DNA from 3 places in the Sporomusa intestinalis genome. Region 1 is predicted to be linked to each of the others. Evidence: riboswitches for the same ligand, from Rfam matches in the RefSeq annotation. Region 1 holds a riboswitch; each other region holds the start of a gene.
What was found. Region 1 has a riboswitch for cyclic di-GMP ahead of ACZ481_RS08340 (S-layer protein). Riboswitches for the same ligand answer to the same signal wherever they lie in the genome.
Positions count from the first base shown of each region.

Region 2: linked by a shared signal. The riboswitch ahead of ACZ481_RS03455 (methyl-accepting chemotaxis protein) and the one ahead of ACZ481_RS08340 (S-layer protein) in region 1 are both predicted to bind cyclic di-GMP.
Region 3: linked by a shared signal. The riboswitch ahead of ACZ481_RS24405 (RraA family protein) and the one ahead of ACZ481_RS08340 (S-layer protein) in region 1 are both predicted to bind cyclic di-GMP.

Region 1 is NZ_AP042390.1:1,846,870-1,853,009, reverse strand. It holds gene ACZ481_RS08350 (polysaccharide deacetylase family protein) at 1-974, opposite strand, end outside; gene ACZ481_RS08345 (nucleotide sugar dehydrogenase) at 996-2,318, opposite strand; gene ACZ481_RS08340 (S-layer protein) at 2,343-3,398, opposite strand; cyclic di-GMP riboswitch class I at 3,568-3,651, opposite strand; gene ACZ481_RS08335 (sulfite exporter TauE/SafE family protein) at 3,789-4,688, opposite strand; gene ACZ481_RS08330 (hypothetical protein) at 4,898-5,347, shown strand; gene ACZ481_RS08325 (DUF47 domain-containing protein) at 5,441-6,076, opposite strand.
Region 2 is NZ_AP042390.1:723,725-729,864, reverse strand. It holds gene ACZ481_RS03455 (methyl-accepting chemotaxis protein) at 1-1,860, opposite strand, end outside; cyclic di-GMP riboswitch class I at 1,979-2,068, opposite strand; gene ACZ481_RS03450 (HD-GYP domain-containing protein) at 2,084-3,139, opposite strand; gene ACZ481_RS03445 (PAS domain-containing protein) at 3,415-4,992, opposite strand; gene ACZ481_RS03440 (S-layer homology domain-containing protein) at 5,384-6,140, opposite strand, start outside.
Region 3 is NZ_AP042390.1:5,256,180-5,262,319, forward strand. It holds gene ACZ481_RS24385 (alpha/beta hydrolase) at 1-758, opposite strand, end outside; gene ACZ481_RS24390 (HIT family protein) at 774-1,313, opposite strand; gene ACZ481_RS24395 (hypothetical protein) at 1,441-2,091, opposite strand; gene rpsD (30S ribosomal protein S4) at 2,124-2,717, opposite strand; cyclic di-GMP riboswitch class I at 3,000-3,086, shown strand; gene ACZ481_RS24405 (RraA family protein) at 3,193-3,846, shown strand; gene ACZ481_RS24410 (DUF441 domain-containing protein) at 3,918-4,376, shown strand; gene ACZ481_RS24415 (methyl-accepting chemotaxis protein) at 4,428-6,140, shown strand, end outside.

The DNA.
Region 1 (6,140 bases):
GCGGCCTGGCCCCGCACGAAAGCAGCTATTTTGGCCGGGACGGAAACCGCTGACGCTATATTGGCCGAGCCGGCACCCTGCTGCTGATAAAAGTCTTCCACATATACGGGAGTGTAATCTGCCGTATGCAGGGCCAGGAGCAGCCTCGCCACGGCATCGACAAGCCCTGTTTCCTGTTGGTCTGCTAATGCCGGCAGTGCTTTCAGGCCCGGTTGTTTGTCTATGGCCGGGGTTCCGGTCGTCCGCCCCTGTTCCTTGCTAACCGGCTCCACATTACGCTGCAGCTTAACGGCAATGATACTCCCCGGCCGCAGCTGGCCGACAAACTCCTCGGCGGCTGCCACCGAGGGTATATGGCCGGCGTTAAACAAAACGTCACTGCTGACTACGCCTTTAAACCCGGCGGCTCTGGCTGCCTGCAGCACCTGGTCGGTATATTTTGTATCATTGCATTTTAAAAGATTCGGCCCCTGGCCGGTCACAACGCTGAGAATTTTCCCGGCCTGGCTAAAATCTTTAATCAGCCGCTCCTCCGGCAGCGTTTCCATGTTTGCCATACCGTACAGGCTATAATTTTCCACTCTGTGGCCGGCAGTTTTCATATTGACAACCATTTGCGGATCTTCGGCCGCCTGCAGCCCCCCCACAAAAAAGGTGGCCTTAACCTGATATTGCTGCAGTAAGTCTAATATCCGCTGCATAGTAATCGGGTCCGCCAGTCCGTCGAAGGTAAGGGCCAGCTGCCGCTGCTTACTGCTGCCCCGGCTGATAACGGTCGCTTTCTCCCGGCTCTGCTGCAGTTGTTCCCACGCCCGGGCAATCTCAGCCTCCGCCTGGTAGGCACTTGCCAGCCCGGTACTATTCCGGTATTGGCCGCCAGTCGGCGCCGTAAACAAGCCCTTGAGGAAAATCCCCCCCGCCAGCAGGCAAAAACCAAGCATCACCAGTAATAGGGCTATCTTTTTATTCCTCACGTCGAGTGCACCCCCTTATGCTTACAGGCTCCAGTAGCAATAGCCGTTTTTTTCCATAGTTTGCTGATTAAATATACTTTTCACATCAATAAGGACATGCCGGCTCTGCTGTTCCGGCTGTTTATACATGCCGGCCAGGTCTGCCGGCTGCAGTTCCCGGAAGGGCTGATGGGCCACTAAGAACACCAGGCAATCGGCATCCCGGACCTCGTTTAGCGCTACCGGGTCCAGCTCAAGCTCCTGCTTGCATTCTGTTTGATCGACAAACGGATCAACAACCTTGGCCTTAATCCCATAGGCCGCCAGCTGCTTGCAGACATCGACAGCCTTCGAATTGCGCATGTCCGGACAATTCTCTTTAAAGGTTAGGCCCATAAGATAGATGTTGGCTTTTTTGACATCCTTATCAGCCTGGATCATTTTTTTAATGATATTTTCCGTAACAAAATTGGCCATATTGTCATTAATCCTTCTGCCGGCGGCAATAATCTGCGAGTGATAGCCCAGCATTTCGGCCTGATAAATAAAGTAATACGGATCGACGCCGATACAGTGTCCGCCAACCAGGCCAGGATAAAACCCTAACGCATTCCATTTGGTGTTCATCGCCGCAATTACGTCGGTTGTGTTGATTTCCATGCGGTCAAAGGCCATTGCCAGTTCATTCATAAAAGCAATATTAATATCCCGCTGGGCGTTTTCAGCCAGTTTGGCCGCTTCAGCCACTTTAATACTCGGGGCTTTATAGACCCCGGCCTGAATAATCAGCTCATAGACAGCCGCAATGGCCTCGACGGTCTCGGCATCGATACCGGCCACAATTTTGCAAATGCTTGCCAGCTTGTGCACCCGGTCGCCCGGATTGATCCGTTCCGGTGAATAACCCACCTTAAAATCCCGGCCGCATGCCAGGCCGGACTCTCTTTCCAGCACCGGCACGCAAATATCCTCGGTAACCCCCGGGTATACAGTGGACTCAAAAATAACAATACTGCCTGGCGATAAATTTTGGCCAACTACTTTGCTGGCATTGATGACAGGCGCCAGATTGGGGGTCTTATCGCCATTTACCGGGGTCGGCACAGCCACAATAATCACCCGGGCCGCTTTCAGCCTGGCCGGGTCTGTGGTAAATTCCAGGGCCGTGCTGCTGATTTTTTCATCACCAATCTCCCGGGTAGGATCGATCCCCTGTTGATAAACCTTAATTTTTTCCTGATTATTGTCAAAGCCCAGCGTTTTGACCTTGTCGGCAAAAGCAACCGCCAGCGGCAGGCCAACATAGCCAAGGCCGACAACAGCCAGATAGTCTTTGCGGGCAAGAATGCCCTCTATGCTTCTCATTGCCGCGATTCACCTGCTTACTAGTTAAAAATAATGTGTGATGTGGCTCCACCAGGTTTTGCCCTTTTCCCCGCTTATTTTGTCAGCCAGATCGTAATATTCAATACCACCGACAAAATTTTCGGCCAGGGTATAATTAAGGCCTGCGCCATAGCCCTTAAAGCCCTGCATGGCACTGCCCCTGCCGTTCATTCCATGGGCAATATAAGTGCCCTGGGGCTGGTTATAATATCTGGCAAATATTCCGTAAGTTCCCGGCCGCCAGGTTTTCAACTCACCATAATCAAAGCTGAGTACATAGCCGGTACTCTCCCCCCGGTTATCTTTCACATTGGAAGCCAGCACCATCGCCCCCAGGCCAAAATTACTGAACTGATAGTTTCCGCTCAGTGTGCGGATCGTTGTTGGCCTGTGCAAATTGTCACCGGTCTCATAGTGGTACAGGCCGGCTTCCAGATTATAATCAAAATCAGAATACCGCGCAGTTGCCACAGAGGTTTTGCTTGTATCGTTAGTCTCCCCATAACTCAGCGTATATTCCACAGGCCCGCCAAAGTCAAGGCGGATACCGTTAAAGCGGCTGTCATACACATTGCCTTCGGCCATCAGATAGCCGAAGGAACCCGCTCTCAGGGCGGTTGCGCCGATAGTTCCCGTAACATACAGGCGGGAAAGGCGCAAGCTGTTATTATAATTGTGCAAGCTCTTTTGCCCGTCCAGCATGCCATAGGCCTGCCAGTCCCGGTATATATCGGCATGAAAGCCCAGGCGGGTGCGTATTCCGGCTGCATCCCGCTCCCAGCGCCCGGGGCCGCTGTTTTGCGCATAATGCAAGCGGATTTCACCGTTAAATTTCACCTTGCTGTCAGGATGGTTGCGCCGCTGGCCCACCTGCATGAGTTCATCAAGCAGGCCGGCATAAATTTCCGGCGCAATATAGCCGGCTGCGGGAAACTGCTGTTGGTCAGTACCGGCACTGGCGGCATAAACCCGTCCTGCCGGGGTACTACCGAACGGGTTTTCTGTAAAAATACCGGTTAACGCTGTTATTGCCACCAGGAGGCCTATTAATTTTTTCACAGGTTATTCACCGCCCTGATCCATGATTTTGCCAATCTGCCTTACCTCATTTCCTCGCCGCCGCACGCAGAGATTATGGTGTTGCGCTTCAAGATACCAACCTTTAATAAAATAATAATATTAAATAATATTACTTATCCAAAAAGCAAATAAAAGGACTGCCAGGTTGCAATGCAACCTGGCAGTCATATACAAAGTACGTAGACCCATAGCTTTGCGTCCTTATCTTTCAATAAGTTTGCATAAGAATATATTAAATTACAGCGAATTATCCTCAACCCTATTGTAGTAGTATTTTATCATCATTACCCGCTAGTTTTCAAGTTTTATTACATGAAAAAACCTATCATCAAACTTGTAATTTTTACTAATATTTTTTATTCAAACCCATTATAGGGCAAATTGTTTAAGCAGATCATACACAATCAACAAAACAGCCACTACCAATAGCCCGGAAAAATAGCTACGGGTATCACAGGCGTTGATGCGCCGGGACAGCCTTATGCCGGTACGGGCTCCCAGCATTGAACCAAGCAGCATAAACATAACCAGCAGGAAATCGACATTGCCTGCCTGTATATAACGCACAGCACCGTAGCCGCTTGCTGCCAGGACCTGGAGAGTACTTGTGCCGACGGCAGTTTTGGTCGGCATTCCCAGACAATAGACTAATAAGGGGAAACTGACAAACCCGCCGCCAATACCAAGCAGGCCCGTAAACAGCCCTACCAGCAGGCTGAGCAGCACCGGCATCCAAATACTTAAACGCAGTATCTGGGACTGCTCAAATGCCACTACCGGCGGCCATTGGCAGCTCGCAATCCGGTTCCCCAGCCTGGTCTCCGGTTCATCAGTGCCCCGCTGCCGGCTGGCGCAGGCCTCCCGGTACATAAATACAGCGGTGGGAAGCAACAGCGTAAGAAACCCCAGACTGACTATTACATCTGTCAGGGGAACAGGACGTCCGCCAAGCTCAACCATTTGCTGGGCAGAAAAAAACTGCAGCAGCCGGACACCGCCTTCAGCTCCGACCAGACTGGCTGCCGCCGTGATGGCTCCCATTTTGGTATCCAGCATCTTATGCTGCCAGTGTTGGTAGGCAGAAAACAGCGCTGTGCAAAAAATCTGCAGCAAGCTGCTGCCAATAGCCACAGGATAGGACACATGAAATATTACTTTCAAAGACGGGGTTAATAAAAAGCCGCCGCCAATGCCAAACAAGCCTGTGATGACGCCGATAAGATAGCCAAGCAAAATCAGGCCCGGCCAGCCTGTATGCATATGCTCCATCAGAAAAGGGATACGGGACACCCCCTTACGGTTCTGAGACAGCGGCAATCGACTAGTGCCGCTACCGGTCCCTGCCCAAAGTAGAACCGGCGAAAAATACGGAAGGTTCCTGACCCGAGTTTCATCACCAGTCAACTTTGATTTTTATCGCAAGTATTTCTGGCTTCGCTTCTGCGAACAATAACACAAAGGTAAAAGGAGGAAGTATTTTGAATAATGATAAACCACTGCTCGCCGCCATAATCGGCGCATTGTCAACTTTGCTCGCTGAAATCGTTTCCCGCATCATGCTGTATTGGGGTGTTGGCCGGTATAGCATTTATCAGCTTGATAGCATGATATTAACTATGAACAGGCCAAATTTCCTGCTGGGCCTCTATGTAAATTTCGTAATCGGCGGACTGATCGGGATTCTGTTTTATTATACAATTAAGGCCATAGGACAAACAAATTTAATTGTAAAAGGAATTTTTTTGGGGCTGCTGGCCTCAGCGCTGGCCGAAATGCTGTTTTCGGCAGTAATTGAAGGTAAATTTATCGAACTAAGACCACTCGGCGACTACTACCTCCATGTGGCCGGCTCAGCATTTTTTGGGCTGGGTCTGGGATTTTTCTTTCAGCGGTATTTGTTTAACAGCTCTACAGCTGCCAATAGCTAGCCGCGGCCTGCGCGCCTATCCCCGGCAGTTATATCTCCCCCCGTCTACTGTCAACAAAACAGAAGGAAATAACCGGGATTGCCAGTTGCCGGCTCAGGCATATTTCAGGACGATACCTTGAATCAGCTTGCTTGCTGTCTCGCAGAGATCAAGGGTATCTTCCAGATGTAATAAAATTTCTTTCCACTTTATCAGTTCAATCGGATCTTGGACCTGACCAAACAGTCTCACCATTTCCTGCCGGTAGATTTTGTCGCCCTGCTCTTCCATGCCGGCAATCCGCCTGCATCTTGCTTCAATTTTGTCGCGCTGCTGCTTCAGTTTGGGCAGTTGCCCCATCACCTTATCCAGCTGCCGGCCGGCCTTGGCAATTAAAACCGCCAGTTCCATGGCACCGGCCGGCGCCGGGCCGACGTTGTACAAGGCCAGACATTCCACCGTTTCCTTGATCTGGTCAACGATGTCATCCAGCTTTTGCGCCAGGGTGTAAATGTCCTCGCGATCAAAGGGAGTGATAAATGCTTTTTCCAGTAATGCCACAATACGGCCGGTCACTTTATCGGCCTGCTCTTCCACTGCATCCATGCGGCTCATCATGTCCGCAACAGCCAGCGGGTTATCCAGGGCCTCATACAGGATAGCTGTGGCATTTTTTATTTCCTTTGTATTTTCCCGCAGGTGCCGGCAATACTTTTCTTCTTTGGACTTGAGCTTAAAAGGTAGTCCCATTTACACTTTCCCCCTTATCGTCTAGACAGGCCGGCATCTCAGTTGCGAACCGGCTGATTGCAAG
Region 2 (6,140 bases), 1.1 Mb from region 1:
GACAATCTGCTGACTGCCAAGTTTCATCTGCTCAATCGCAGCCGATATCTCCGTCACCCGCTCCGATACCTGGGTTACCAGCAGGACAATTTCCTGAAAAGCCTGGCCGGCAGCATTGACCACCTCGGCTCCCAGATTAACTTCGCGGGTGCCCGCATCCATCGCCTGTACCGCTTTGTCCGTATCCCCCTGAATGCCGCCAATCAAGGCGGCGATTTGCTCCGTAGCTGCTTGGGACTGTTCGGCCAGCTTACGTACCTCTTCGGCTACAACGGCAAAGCCGCGTCCCTGCTCACCAGCCCGGGCAGCCTCAATCGCCGCATTAAGAGCCAATAGATTCGTCTGGCCCGCAATACCGGAGATCGTGGCTACGATCTGGCCGATCTCGCGCGACCGCTCCCCCAGCTCACTTACTACCTTGGCCGAATTATTAACAGTTTCTTCGATTTGCGTCATTTGATATACCGCTTTATTGACGGCAGCACTGCCTTCGTTGGCTTTACCGGCTGCCTGAGAGGATTGCCCGGCTACCTCACTGGCGGTTGCCGCAACCTGCTGAATACTGGCTGACATGGCTTCAACCACCGCTGCCGTTTGATTTGCCGCCGCCAGCTGGTCGCCGGCTCCGGCCGCCACAGCAGTAATGGAGATCGCGACCTGATTGGCCGCTTGTGCCGATTGGTCGGCACTGGCGGTCAGCTCCTCACTGGAAGCTGCCAGCTGTTCGGCCTGAGCGTGTACCCTAGCGACAAGGGTACGCAAATTTTCCCGCATTTCCCTGAAGCCTTTGGCCAGTTGACCAATTTCATCTGCGGAGGATATATTAGCCTCCCGCTCCCGCAAGTCACCCTGGGCCAGCAACAGGCATTCATCGCGAATCAGAGAAATCGGTTTGGCAATATATCTGGCGATCATAATAATGCCGGCAGTGGCAACAGCTAAACACAAAATGGCAATAAACAGCATCGCCCTTGCCAGGGTATCTGTTGGCCTGGTCGCCTCGGCCTGCGGGGCCGCCACCATCATGACCCACCGTTGCCCGCCCGGCAGCTCGACCGGTGTGGATACACTGACTCTCTCCACATTATCATTAAAGCGATATACCCCCCGGGCCTGCTTCCCCGTCTGTGCCGCCTCCTTAAACAAGCTGACCAGGCGGTCATCCAGTTCGGAATCCTGCAGCTTAAGTTCCGGATTTATCTTCTTTTCGGAGATATTCAGTTTACCGGCAAGGTCCGGCCGCTTGGGATGGGCGATAATAAGGCCCGAATCGTCACTAAGCTGGCCGTAACCGGTGTCCAGGAAATGCAGGTCTTTAATCATGTCTGTCAGCCTTTCCATGGAAAATGTGCCGACAAGCACCCCGGTCAGCCGGCCCTCATGGGTAACCGGGACCGCCAGAACGACCGCCAGCTTCCCAGTGGCCTTGGATATCAGAGGATCAGAGACAACAGTGGCCTTTGTTGCCAGTACCTTTTTGAAATATTCACGTTCTCCATAGTCAGCCGCAGCGCCGGTACCGGAAATACCTGCGCCGTCCGGTAAAATAAAGATAACGACATCAAAATTTTTAATCCGGGCTTGAAATTCCGCCAGGGCCTGGGCAATCTGAATTTTATCAGCCCCGGCACTCACCTGCTGAACACTGGCCAGACCCTCCAGCTGGGAAATCAGGAGGCTGATGTCGGCCTGCACCCGCCGGGCATAGTCAGTTCCCACCGCCATAGCTGTTTCATCAATACTTGTCGACAGCGACTTGGTGGAGAGAGAATAACTGACTCCGGCTAATACACTTAAAGCGGCTAACACCAATGGCAGCAATACCAGCAACAAGCGTGATTGGATCTTTTTAATTTTCATTTTTTAAGCTCCCCTCTTATGAATTGTAATATTGTCATCAGCACATATGATCAACATGCTAAAAATAAAAAAATCGTCATATGCCTGTTGCCAAGGCTGACGAATACTCCGTTAGAACAATAGCAACCTGGCAGTCATAGAATGTGTGACTTTCGTTAGACCCATGGCTTTGCGTCCTTACCTTTCAGTAAGTTTGCCAATATTTTATTGGGAGCTGCTGTGCCTATACGGCGTTTACCTCATCCAGCATCGTAACAACCTCAAGATTTTTTTCCCTGTCAAGATCAATTAAATCCCCGCTTTCCAGTTGAACCACCGGTCTTAATTTTAACAGTCCGTTTAACAGTACTACCTTGGCTTTGCTGCCATCATTCAGCAGCACCGAACTGCCGATGAGAAAACCCCGGATATGAGCCAGAAAAATCAGGCAGATCTGAGGATTAAGCTTGTCATACATCTGATCCAGAATAACCTCAACCACGGTAAAAGGCGGCACCTTCTTCCTGTACACCCGCTCGGTGCTCATTGCGTCATAGATATCGGCAATGGCAACAATCTTGGCGTAGATATGTATTTTCTCCCGGGATAAGCCCAAAGGATAACCACTGCCGTCTTCCCGCTCATGATGCTGCAATATCCCCAGTTTTACCTCTTCCCTTATTTCCAGACAGTCATCCAATAAATGATACCCGTGGGTAGGATGGGCCCGGACAACTGCCATCTCTTCCGGGGTAAGCTTTCCCGGCTTGTCCAGTATGCCTTCAGGGATTAGCACCTTGCCGATATCGTGCAGCAGCCCTGCCAATATGATGTCTTTCAGATTTTTCCCGGTAAATCCCATCCATTTGCCAATAATACCGGCGATGATTGCCACATTAAGCGAGTGCCGGAAAGTATATTCATTGTGGGCTTTAACATTATGCAAATCATCTATGACCCCGACAATGTTGACAATCAGTTCGATATAGTTTTCGACTAATTCCTCGCACTCTGCCATCGGCACCTCTTTAAAAGCCCGGACTTTTTTAAAGGTTTCCTCTACTGATTTCAGCGTATCCCCATACATACTAAAAAACCGGTAATTGGAGGATAAGCTGTTATCAGGCAACACAATACTGACGTACGATATTTTCCAGTTGCCGAGATTATCAATAAAGTCCTCTGTCAAAAATACCCCTTGCTCCAGCAGAACTTGTCCTGTATCAGCCAGAACCGGCTGGGCTATGATCATACCTGGCTTAAGTTCTTCTACCCGTAATAAGTGTTGGTTCGGGAACATCTTATCCTCCGTTCAAATAAAATAGTACCTAACTAGTCACAACAGCCAGGTACTTAATTATTCCGAGTGAGTTTCAACCCGCCTATTGTAGATTCTCTTCTGCTATGACCGCTATGTGGTGGAATGGTATTCTTGGGGGCAATTAAAATCCTGCATATTATTTCAAATTCATACATAATTCTACAATACTTTCCTTGTTAATACTATTGGAGTAGAGTACAAAAAAAACCGGTGTCTATTGTTGCCGCATAACAATGACCCTGGTGCCGGCAAATTCAATTATGCTCACCTGTCTCCGCTCGCTGTAATTTCCATATCTTCAAATACAAAACCAGCAATACCTTGGTCTCCATTTTATCCAGCGACATCCCCAAAAAATCCTCAATCCGCCTTTTTCGCCAAATGACCGTATTATGATGGATGAAAAGCTTCTGCGATACGGCCTTTAGATTTATCTCCTCCAGTATCAATTCCAGCGTGTATAACAGGTTGCTGCCCCGCGCCTGGTCATATTCGGCCAGGCGTCCGATCGTATTTTGCACAAGGGTGCAGGTATTTTCATCATGGAGCAGCTGAAAAGCGACTTCATAAATCCCAATATCATCACAATGCACCACTTGCGCGCAATTGGAAGCGGCAACAACAACGGCCCGGTTCGCCTTCTCATAGCTGTCCCGGAACCGGATTGGATTCCCTGACGCCCCGGAAATGCCGACTTTGGCACTGATATGAGGGAAAAGCACCTTCATTTCGCAAATCAGCTGACTGGCAAACTCAATTTGCCTTTGCTTACAGGTTATGCCTGCCTCTGCCAGCGTTACCAGCAGAATGATATCATCATTAAATTTCCAGGTGCAGCCCATCTCCTTTTCCGCCAGCCAGACTAATACGGCCTGCTTGCCTGCCGTTTTAGCATTGGCATCAGCGGCAGGACCTGCCGGCTTATGCGTCAGCTGAATCACAAAGCAGCAATGTTCGGCTTTTGTTTCAATGCCAAATTCGTTAAGGGCCTTGGTTATATATTCCGGTGAGTAGGCATTAACCAGCAGCTTATTTAAATAGGCACTGCGACTGTTCAATTGGTTGGAAAACACCAAATCCTTCTCTACCCGTAAAATCCGGTTTTCCGTCTGCTTCTGTTCGGTAATGTCCTGGGTCGTCCCGAACAGGCTGGTAAAGACGCCTTGCTCATTGGCAAGTGATTTGACCCGGGCCCACAGCCAGCCAACCGTCCGGTCGGGTCTAACGATTCTGAACTCTGATTCCACAAAGCCCTTCCGGGCCACCTCATTCGTCATATTTACGATTTCTAAATCCTCCGGATAAATCCGGCTCAGGTAAAACTCCATCGTAGGGATAAAGGACTGAGGCAGAAAGCCGAAATTTTTATACTGCTGATCAGACCAGTTTAGCTCATTCGTAACAAAATCCCATTCAAAGTACCCCAGTTTGGCAATATTCTGAGCCAAGCTAAACTTCCGGCAGGCCCGGGTCAGCTCATCTCTTGCCCGCCGCTCCTGCGTCATGTCGCGGACAATTCCCAGTATTGTCGCCACATCTCCCTGGGAGTTGTTTTCCGGCAGATAGGAAATATGATAAGACCGTGTACTGCTGCGTAGTTGAAAAACCGCTTTAGCCGCCGTTGCCACAGCCCGCTTAAAATAATGGTCACATTTTTCATATATTCTTTTCTCTAACCCCAATTCCCGGAGGTTTTTGCCAAGGAACTGATTTGGTGGCCTGCCCAGATACAAATCATTATACAGAATATTCAAAATATAACCATTACAATCCCAGCGTGTCACCAAAACAGGCATGTCGTCTCCATTGTATTCTGCACGATTATCAGGCATCCTCTTGTTCTCCCAAAAACAAATTTGACAATGTAATACCATTTACAGTAACTAAGTCACTGCTGCCGGCCAGCTATGCCAAAGCTGCTGCATAGTAAAGTCCCCTCCTTGCCTCTTGGATAATTGTAATAATAGAACGAACTTCATCGGCAATCAATCCATCATTTATTATTCTGTAAAACAAGACAAAGCCCTGCCGACCACGGGAAACACTTTATTGTAAGCCAAACTGCCGCTTACAGGGTTATGGCCCGGTAAAATTCAAGCTATGAATGAAGTAAAAATAATAACAATTTCACAGTCAAATGACTCCCCGATTGATCGGAGAGTCATTTTGATTTATAGATATTGAGTGGTCGTCCTTGCAACCGTTCCGGTTTATACGTTGAAATTAATAAAAAAATTCAAATTTCGTCATGTAGGTTTTGCCCAGATTACCGGAAGCCAGGTTTGTCAGCTTTCTATTCTTAATATTGAGGTCCTGCCCCTCAATGGTCCAGATGATATTCTTACTTATTGTGCTTTGCAGCGCTACGAACAGGCCTTTAATATTATCACTGCCTTTGGCAACGGTTGAGTAGGGATCCCCGCCATAACTGACTGCCTGAGCATCAAAGCCGCCGGCACCGGCTGGAATGGCACCGGCATCAATGCTGCGATAGGACACCGACCAGCCAAAGTCCCCTGTTTTTTTAGCATCTACCAGGAGCTTGCCCCCGTAAAAAACGGGCGGCATTTTAGTAGCGTTGGTAAGCTCCACTGCCCAGCCTTTCGGATTGTCAGGAAGACCGGCGGCCGCATGCTTAAGGCTTGTAGACAGATAATCGCCGATTAACATGACCTTGCCCAATTTAGCGTCAAAGCCGAGATTCCAGCCGGTGGCTTGCGTAAATATCGTCGCGGCAGTAGTGGCAGTTCCAAAAATGCCGGTGTTGGTGTTGCCGGTACCGCTGAGATTACCGGTACCGGGGTCATCAGACCAGTAATAACCGGCCTTCCAACTCACTGAATCGCCTGCTTTTCCCGAGAACTGAGCGGTGGTGACAGTGTTTGCATCGCCGCTGTCCCCTGTACCAGTGCCTTGATTGGTATTCCCCCTGACATTATTCACTGAACCGGTAAATAAAATATCGCCCAAGTTCTTATCG
Region 3 (6,140 bases), 2.1 Mb from region 1:
CGTACAGACGCTTTGCCGTTCCTTGCCTGTTCGCCAGCCACGAAGCCGGCGTGCTCCGCTAAAATCGAACCGCCATTCCACCATATTGACGGATCGGCGGCCACATAAGACTGGAACGACGTAGGCGAGGTATAGAGGATATGCAGGACGAGCAAGCCAGCCAGGGAATGCCCGAATAGGGTCTGCCGGCTGCGGTCGACCGGCGCCATCCTCTCAATCACTGGCTTTAGCTCTGTTTCGATGGCAGCAAAAAATGTGTCACGGCCACCTGTTGCGAAGGCCCCTAAGCCTATGGCCTCAATCGGAATGAGATCCGGCGAGGTCGGCGGTGTGAGATCAAAGTAACGCCGGCCGACATCGATACCGGCATCAATCGGATAACCTATGCCAACCGTTACAACAGGCGAGAAACCGGCAGCCTTCTGGGCAGCCTGCAGCAGCGGAAAAGTCAGGTTTCCGTCAAGCAGGTAGATCACCGGATAACCCTTGGCAGGCACGGGGCCAACCGGCACTGAAACGAAAATCCGATACCTGCCGCCATGTTTTTGGAAATAAAGATCAAAGGTCTTAAGCTGGTATTCAGTCCGTCCGGCCCCTGCAGAACCGGCAATATCTGCCGCTAAACCAGCCGGGGCCGCAGGGGTTGTGGCCTGATTATAGGCCCCTGTTTCCCGGTTGCAGGCGCTTGCCCACATAATTACAAGCAAAACAGCTAAAACCAGGCTTTTCCACTTGCGAATTTTATACCGGAATTTCATCGTTAAAAGGCTCCTTTACCCTAGCCGCAGGCGGCACCTATTACATTGTAATTGGCTTTTTATAAAAGTGATTGTTTTATTGATTTCGGGCATTTTCTCTAGCGCATCCGTTTTATTTTTATGCCTGTAATAACTGAATAACTTAGCCCCATCCAGTTTTTCGCTTGAGAATAGTGCAACATTTAATTTGTCTAGCATCCAATGATAGCGCGGGAAAATATGAAAGTGGCAATGACTTGTTTCCTCTCCCAAGTTCAGTATATACACCTTTTCAACCTCCGGCAGCTTCTGCAGAATACACATTATGGTTTTTGTCCCTCTGGCCATTGCCACCAGCTCTGTATCGGTTAACTCCTGATAATCAGGGACATGCCTGAGCGGGGAAATAATTATATACCCTGGTATATTGACATCAAGACAATGATGTACAATAATGCTGTCACTCTTGTAAAGCAGCCCTCCGGGTGGAATCCTTGTTCCTTCGATAATCCGGCAAGTTATGCACATAACCTTTGCTCCTGTTATATACCTTTTATTTCGTAATTTACCATCCATATATAAAACTCCTGCTAATGGATCAGCAGGAGTTCTCTGTATTGGGCAGTTATCAGTGGCTGCGCTTCTCCCGGTCATACCTAACGGCAGGTTTATTGCCCGGTCAGGACCGCTTTTTTCCTGGCAACTAAATGATGCAGCCAATCTTGTTGTTTAAAATTTTAACAAATGTTTTGCGAATGAAGGTATCGGAATAGAATTTCTCGCACAGCTCTGTTAGTTGCCGGGGAGTAAGTCCGATATCTTCTGCCAGCACTTCCGGAAATTCCTGCTCGGCCAAAATATGCTGAGCAATTGCCTGCGTACTGGTAAATAAACCAATATGTAAAATAGTGTTGTCCCCGTACCAGGTTTCGTTAAAACGACGGCCAAAAAGCTGCAGAGCCGTACGGCAGGCACTTTCATTCAACTCCCAGAAGCTAACCAGCTCTTCTATCGTGGCAACCATTGCCGCTGCATCTTCTCTATGCAGCTGTTGAATGGAAGCCAGTAGTTCCTGCGTTGAGGCAATGGGAATTAACAGCTTCTCATTTTCCTTATACATAATAAAATAGAAGGCCAGCGGTACATATATGTACAACAAGAACCCCAGTAAGGATTTACTGTCAGGATAGCACGCCCAGTTATTATCCAAGGTCTTTCTAGGATAATCAATGAGAGTCGTATTAACAAATAAAACCTGATAAGGATCGGCTTTATCGTCAAAATGACTTTGCCATACATCCGTTTTGCCGGCTAATGTACCTTCCCAGTAATAGTGGCTATTGTATTTGCACATGCTAACACCTCACAGGGGTTGAATATCTACACTTAGCGCGAATACAACTCGATGATATGAATTTCGTTGACTTCAATTGGCAGTTCTTCCCGATTGGGCAGGCGAAGCAGGGTGCCGCTAAAATCATCGTAGTTCTTTTCAATATAGGGCAGGTCAAAGGATCTGAGGTCGCGGAAATTGCTGACAAACATTTCGTTGTTACGGGATTTTTCCGCCAGGCTGACAACATCACCTACGGCCACAGCATAGGACGGAATATCAACACGTTTTCCATTGACGCGAACATGGCCATGGTTAACCATTTGGCGGGCTTGTCGTATGGAATTGGCAAAGCCGATACGGTAGACCAGATTATCAAGGCGGCATTCCAATGCTTTTAATAGGACAAGACCGCTGACGTCCCGGCTGTTCAGGGCCTTTTGCATATATCGGGCAAACTGTTTTTCCAGTACTCCATAATACGCTTTCAACTTTTGTTTTTCCAGCAGTTGAATGCCGTAGTTAGAGAGTTTCTTATTATTTCGCCTAGTTGTTTTTTCAAGACGATTGAGGGCTTTAGGGTGACCGCAGATGTTTACGCCAAAACGGCGGCAAAGTTTAAACCGGGGATCTCTTTGAGTGGCCAAAATACAATCATTCCTTTCGCACAAGCTGTCTATGGCTTAGTTACTTGAACAGGATAACCTACATACTTGTATAAGTATAACACCAATGAGAATGATATTCAATATCGTTCTCATTAAATTTTGCCGGCGCTCTTAGCGCAACCGTCTCTTTATCCGCTTATATTAAGATTTACCAAGGTTTATTAACATCTATTAACATTTATAGAACGGCTATATAGGTTTATGTTATTATCTTAGCGTATAGTGTGCTAGCCAAATGTACGGGCCCTGGAATATAGACAAATACATAATTAGCATACTTATCGAAAGGTAAGGACGCAAAGCCATGGGTCTAAGGGCAAGTATGCCTATGATTGCCAGGTTGCCGTTTGGTTTAACCGCTAAACGCCTCATAAACCAGCTATGGGGCTGGTTTATTTGTTTGGAAAAATTTATTTTGTTGGGGAAAACAGATTATGAAAGGAGTTTGGCGAGGATGGAGTTGACTGCATTACAGAAAAAAATACTGGAGTATATTGATTGCAACCAGATGAGCACAACGGAAATAGCCGATGCTATGCATAAAACGGGAGAGTTGGACCCCAGATTGCAGGTTCTACTGCCTGGCAGCAGAGTAGCAGGGCTCATCCACTATATTCCTGCGTTCAACGGTTCCAATTATCATGTACATAATTATATCCGCAATACGCCTAAAGACGCTGTAGTTTATATTGATGCAGTGAATTGCGACGGCAAAGCGATCATTGGCGATCTGATTGCCAAATATATCTTTACTTATCGTCAGGCCAAGGGGATTGTGGTTAGCGGCTTGGTACGCGATGTCCAGCAACTGATCAAAGAAAACTATCCTATGTGGACTTATGGCCGGTCGCCAATCGGTTGTATCAATACCGACACCGGTTTCGACGAGGCTTATTATAACAAACGGAAACAGGAGTTGGACGGTGGAATCATTGTTGCTGATGATTCCGGTGTTATCGTAATCAAACAAGACCAAATTGCCGGGCATATGCTGGAACGGTTGGAGTTTCTGGGGAAACAGGAAGCTATCTGGTCTGATTGTATTAACCGGTTAAGATGGGATACTTTTGATACTATTTGCTTGAAAAAATACAATGAAACAAAATAGTCCGGAACAGCCGGCTGCAAGCTGACAATTGCTGGTGCGACCACTGAAAATCATGGCTAGGATGTGGACAAATGAATTGGGATAGCCTTCCTTTATTAATAATACTGGCGTTATCTATGATCGGCAATAACCATACGGTAGCGGTAGCGGCCTTGGTTCTGTTGCTCATTCCCCGATTAGGTCTTGAAAATTATCTCCCGCTGATAGACAAGCACGGTATCAATATCGGCATTGTCATTCTGACCATCGCCGTCCTGAGTCCGGTGGCCCAGGGTCATATAGCCATGAACGACATGCTGGCGATCTTTAAATCTCCGGTTGGCTTTCTCGCGGTTGTGATTGGGGTTTTCCTGGCCTGGGTTGCAGGTCAGGGAGTCATTTTTATGAAGGAGTCACCGGAAACAGTATCGGCTCTGATTGTCGGCACAGTTATCGGTGTTTGTTTCTTTCGCGGGCTGCCTGTCGGGCCGCTCATCGCCGGCGGTTTGGTGGCGCTGCTGGTAAATGTATTGGGGTTATTCAAACGATGAACAAGCACACTTGATTTACATTCGCACACTTCAATAAGGAGCTAATGACTAATGAAAAAAAAGTTTTTTATTCTGCTGATCATTATTAGTTGTGTCCCATTGCTCGGAGCCTCCCTTTTTTCTTTTTCATTGTATAATAAATCCCTCCAGGCTGATTTCTATTCACTCAGTGCCAGTGAGCTGGAAGTATTAAAGTCGGAAACCCGCGATTATATCGATAAGCACCTGGAAGTACTTAGAGGAACTGCCCAGACCGCCCCGGTAAGAAATTACGATCTGCCGGCGGCAGGCCAGCTGCTGGGTGACACACAGAAAGTATTTACCGCGCTGGCCATGACCGTTGATGACAATCAAGGCAATCAGCTGGTAAGAGGCGACAATGCCAAATTGGTGAAAGTTGGCGACCGGACCTTTTACCAGGAAGCGGTACAAGGAAAAGATGAGGTAGTTTCTGAAGTCCTCGTCAGTAAGACAGACGGCAAGCCGGTAGTTGCCATAGCCACACCGATACGGGCGGCCAATGGAGCAGTGACCGGCGTTTTGCAAGCCTCCATCAATCTCTCGTTCCTCAAGGATTTCGTCGTTAAGCGGTCACAAAACGGAGTTACCGCCTACATCCTCGATCAGGACGGAAAAATTACCGCCCATCCCGATGAACAGGTTTCAAACGAGCGCAAGGATATGAGCAGCCTCCCCTTTGTGCAGAAGGCACTGCAAGGTCAAAGCGGCCGGGAGGAAATCATTGATGATAATGGTGTCCGCAAGCTGGTCAATTATGTGTATGATCCTAAAACACGCTGGATTATCTGCATGGAAAAATCCTTCGATGAATTTAATGCTAAAAATAATAACCTCCTCCTGGCCAATCTGACTATACTGCTGATAACCATTCTAGTGGTAGGTTTCATTAGTGTTTTTGTTTCCAAGCATATAACCAGGCCTATCATCCAATTGGTAGAAGCCACTGAAGCTATGAAAACCGGTAATTTGAACATTGAAATCACCAACCGGCAAAATGACGAAATCGGCAAGCTGGCGCAGAACTTCAATGCCATGGTTGGCGGGCTCAAGAGCTTGCTGAGACAGGTATTAGTTACGGCCGAGTCAGTCTCGTCGTCGTCCGAACAGCTAACAGCCTGTGCGGCCCACTCGGAGGTTACAGCAGGCCAAGTCGCCGATTCCATTGCCAGCATCACTCACTCTGTCAACGAACAAGTGGCTACTCTTGATACTACCGCCTCGCTTATAACCGAAATTGTTGACAACATTCAACAAATTGCCGCCGATTCCACCGCTGTTGCTTCCGTGTCGGAAAGGACCGCTCAAGCGGCCATAGAAAGCGGCGAATCAATTGAACAGGCAGTCTCGCAAATGCAAAACCTCGCGGTTAATGTCGCCGACTCCTCTAAGCTTGTAACCAAGCTGGATGAGCGTTCTAAGGAAATCGGTCAAATTCTTGATACTATTTCAGGCATTGCCAGTCAAACCAACTTGTTAGCATTGAATGCGGCTATTGAGGCGGCGCGCGCCGGCGAACAAGGACGCGGTTTTGCTGTTGTCGCTGATGAAGTCCGCAAGCTGGCGGAACAATCACAAATCGCGGCCAAACAAATCGGCGAGTTAATTATCGAAATACAGGCAGATACCCACAACGCCGTTGCCGCAATGACGAAAAGCAGCGATGTCGTCAAACTGGAAGTCGCTATGGTTAGCCGTGTTGGCGATACCTTCAATGAAATTATTGACATGACCAACCAGGTATCG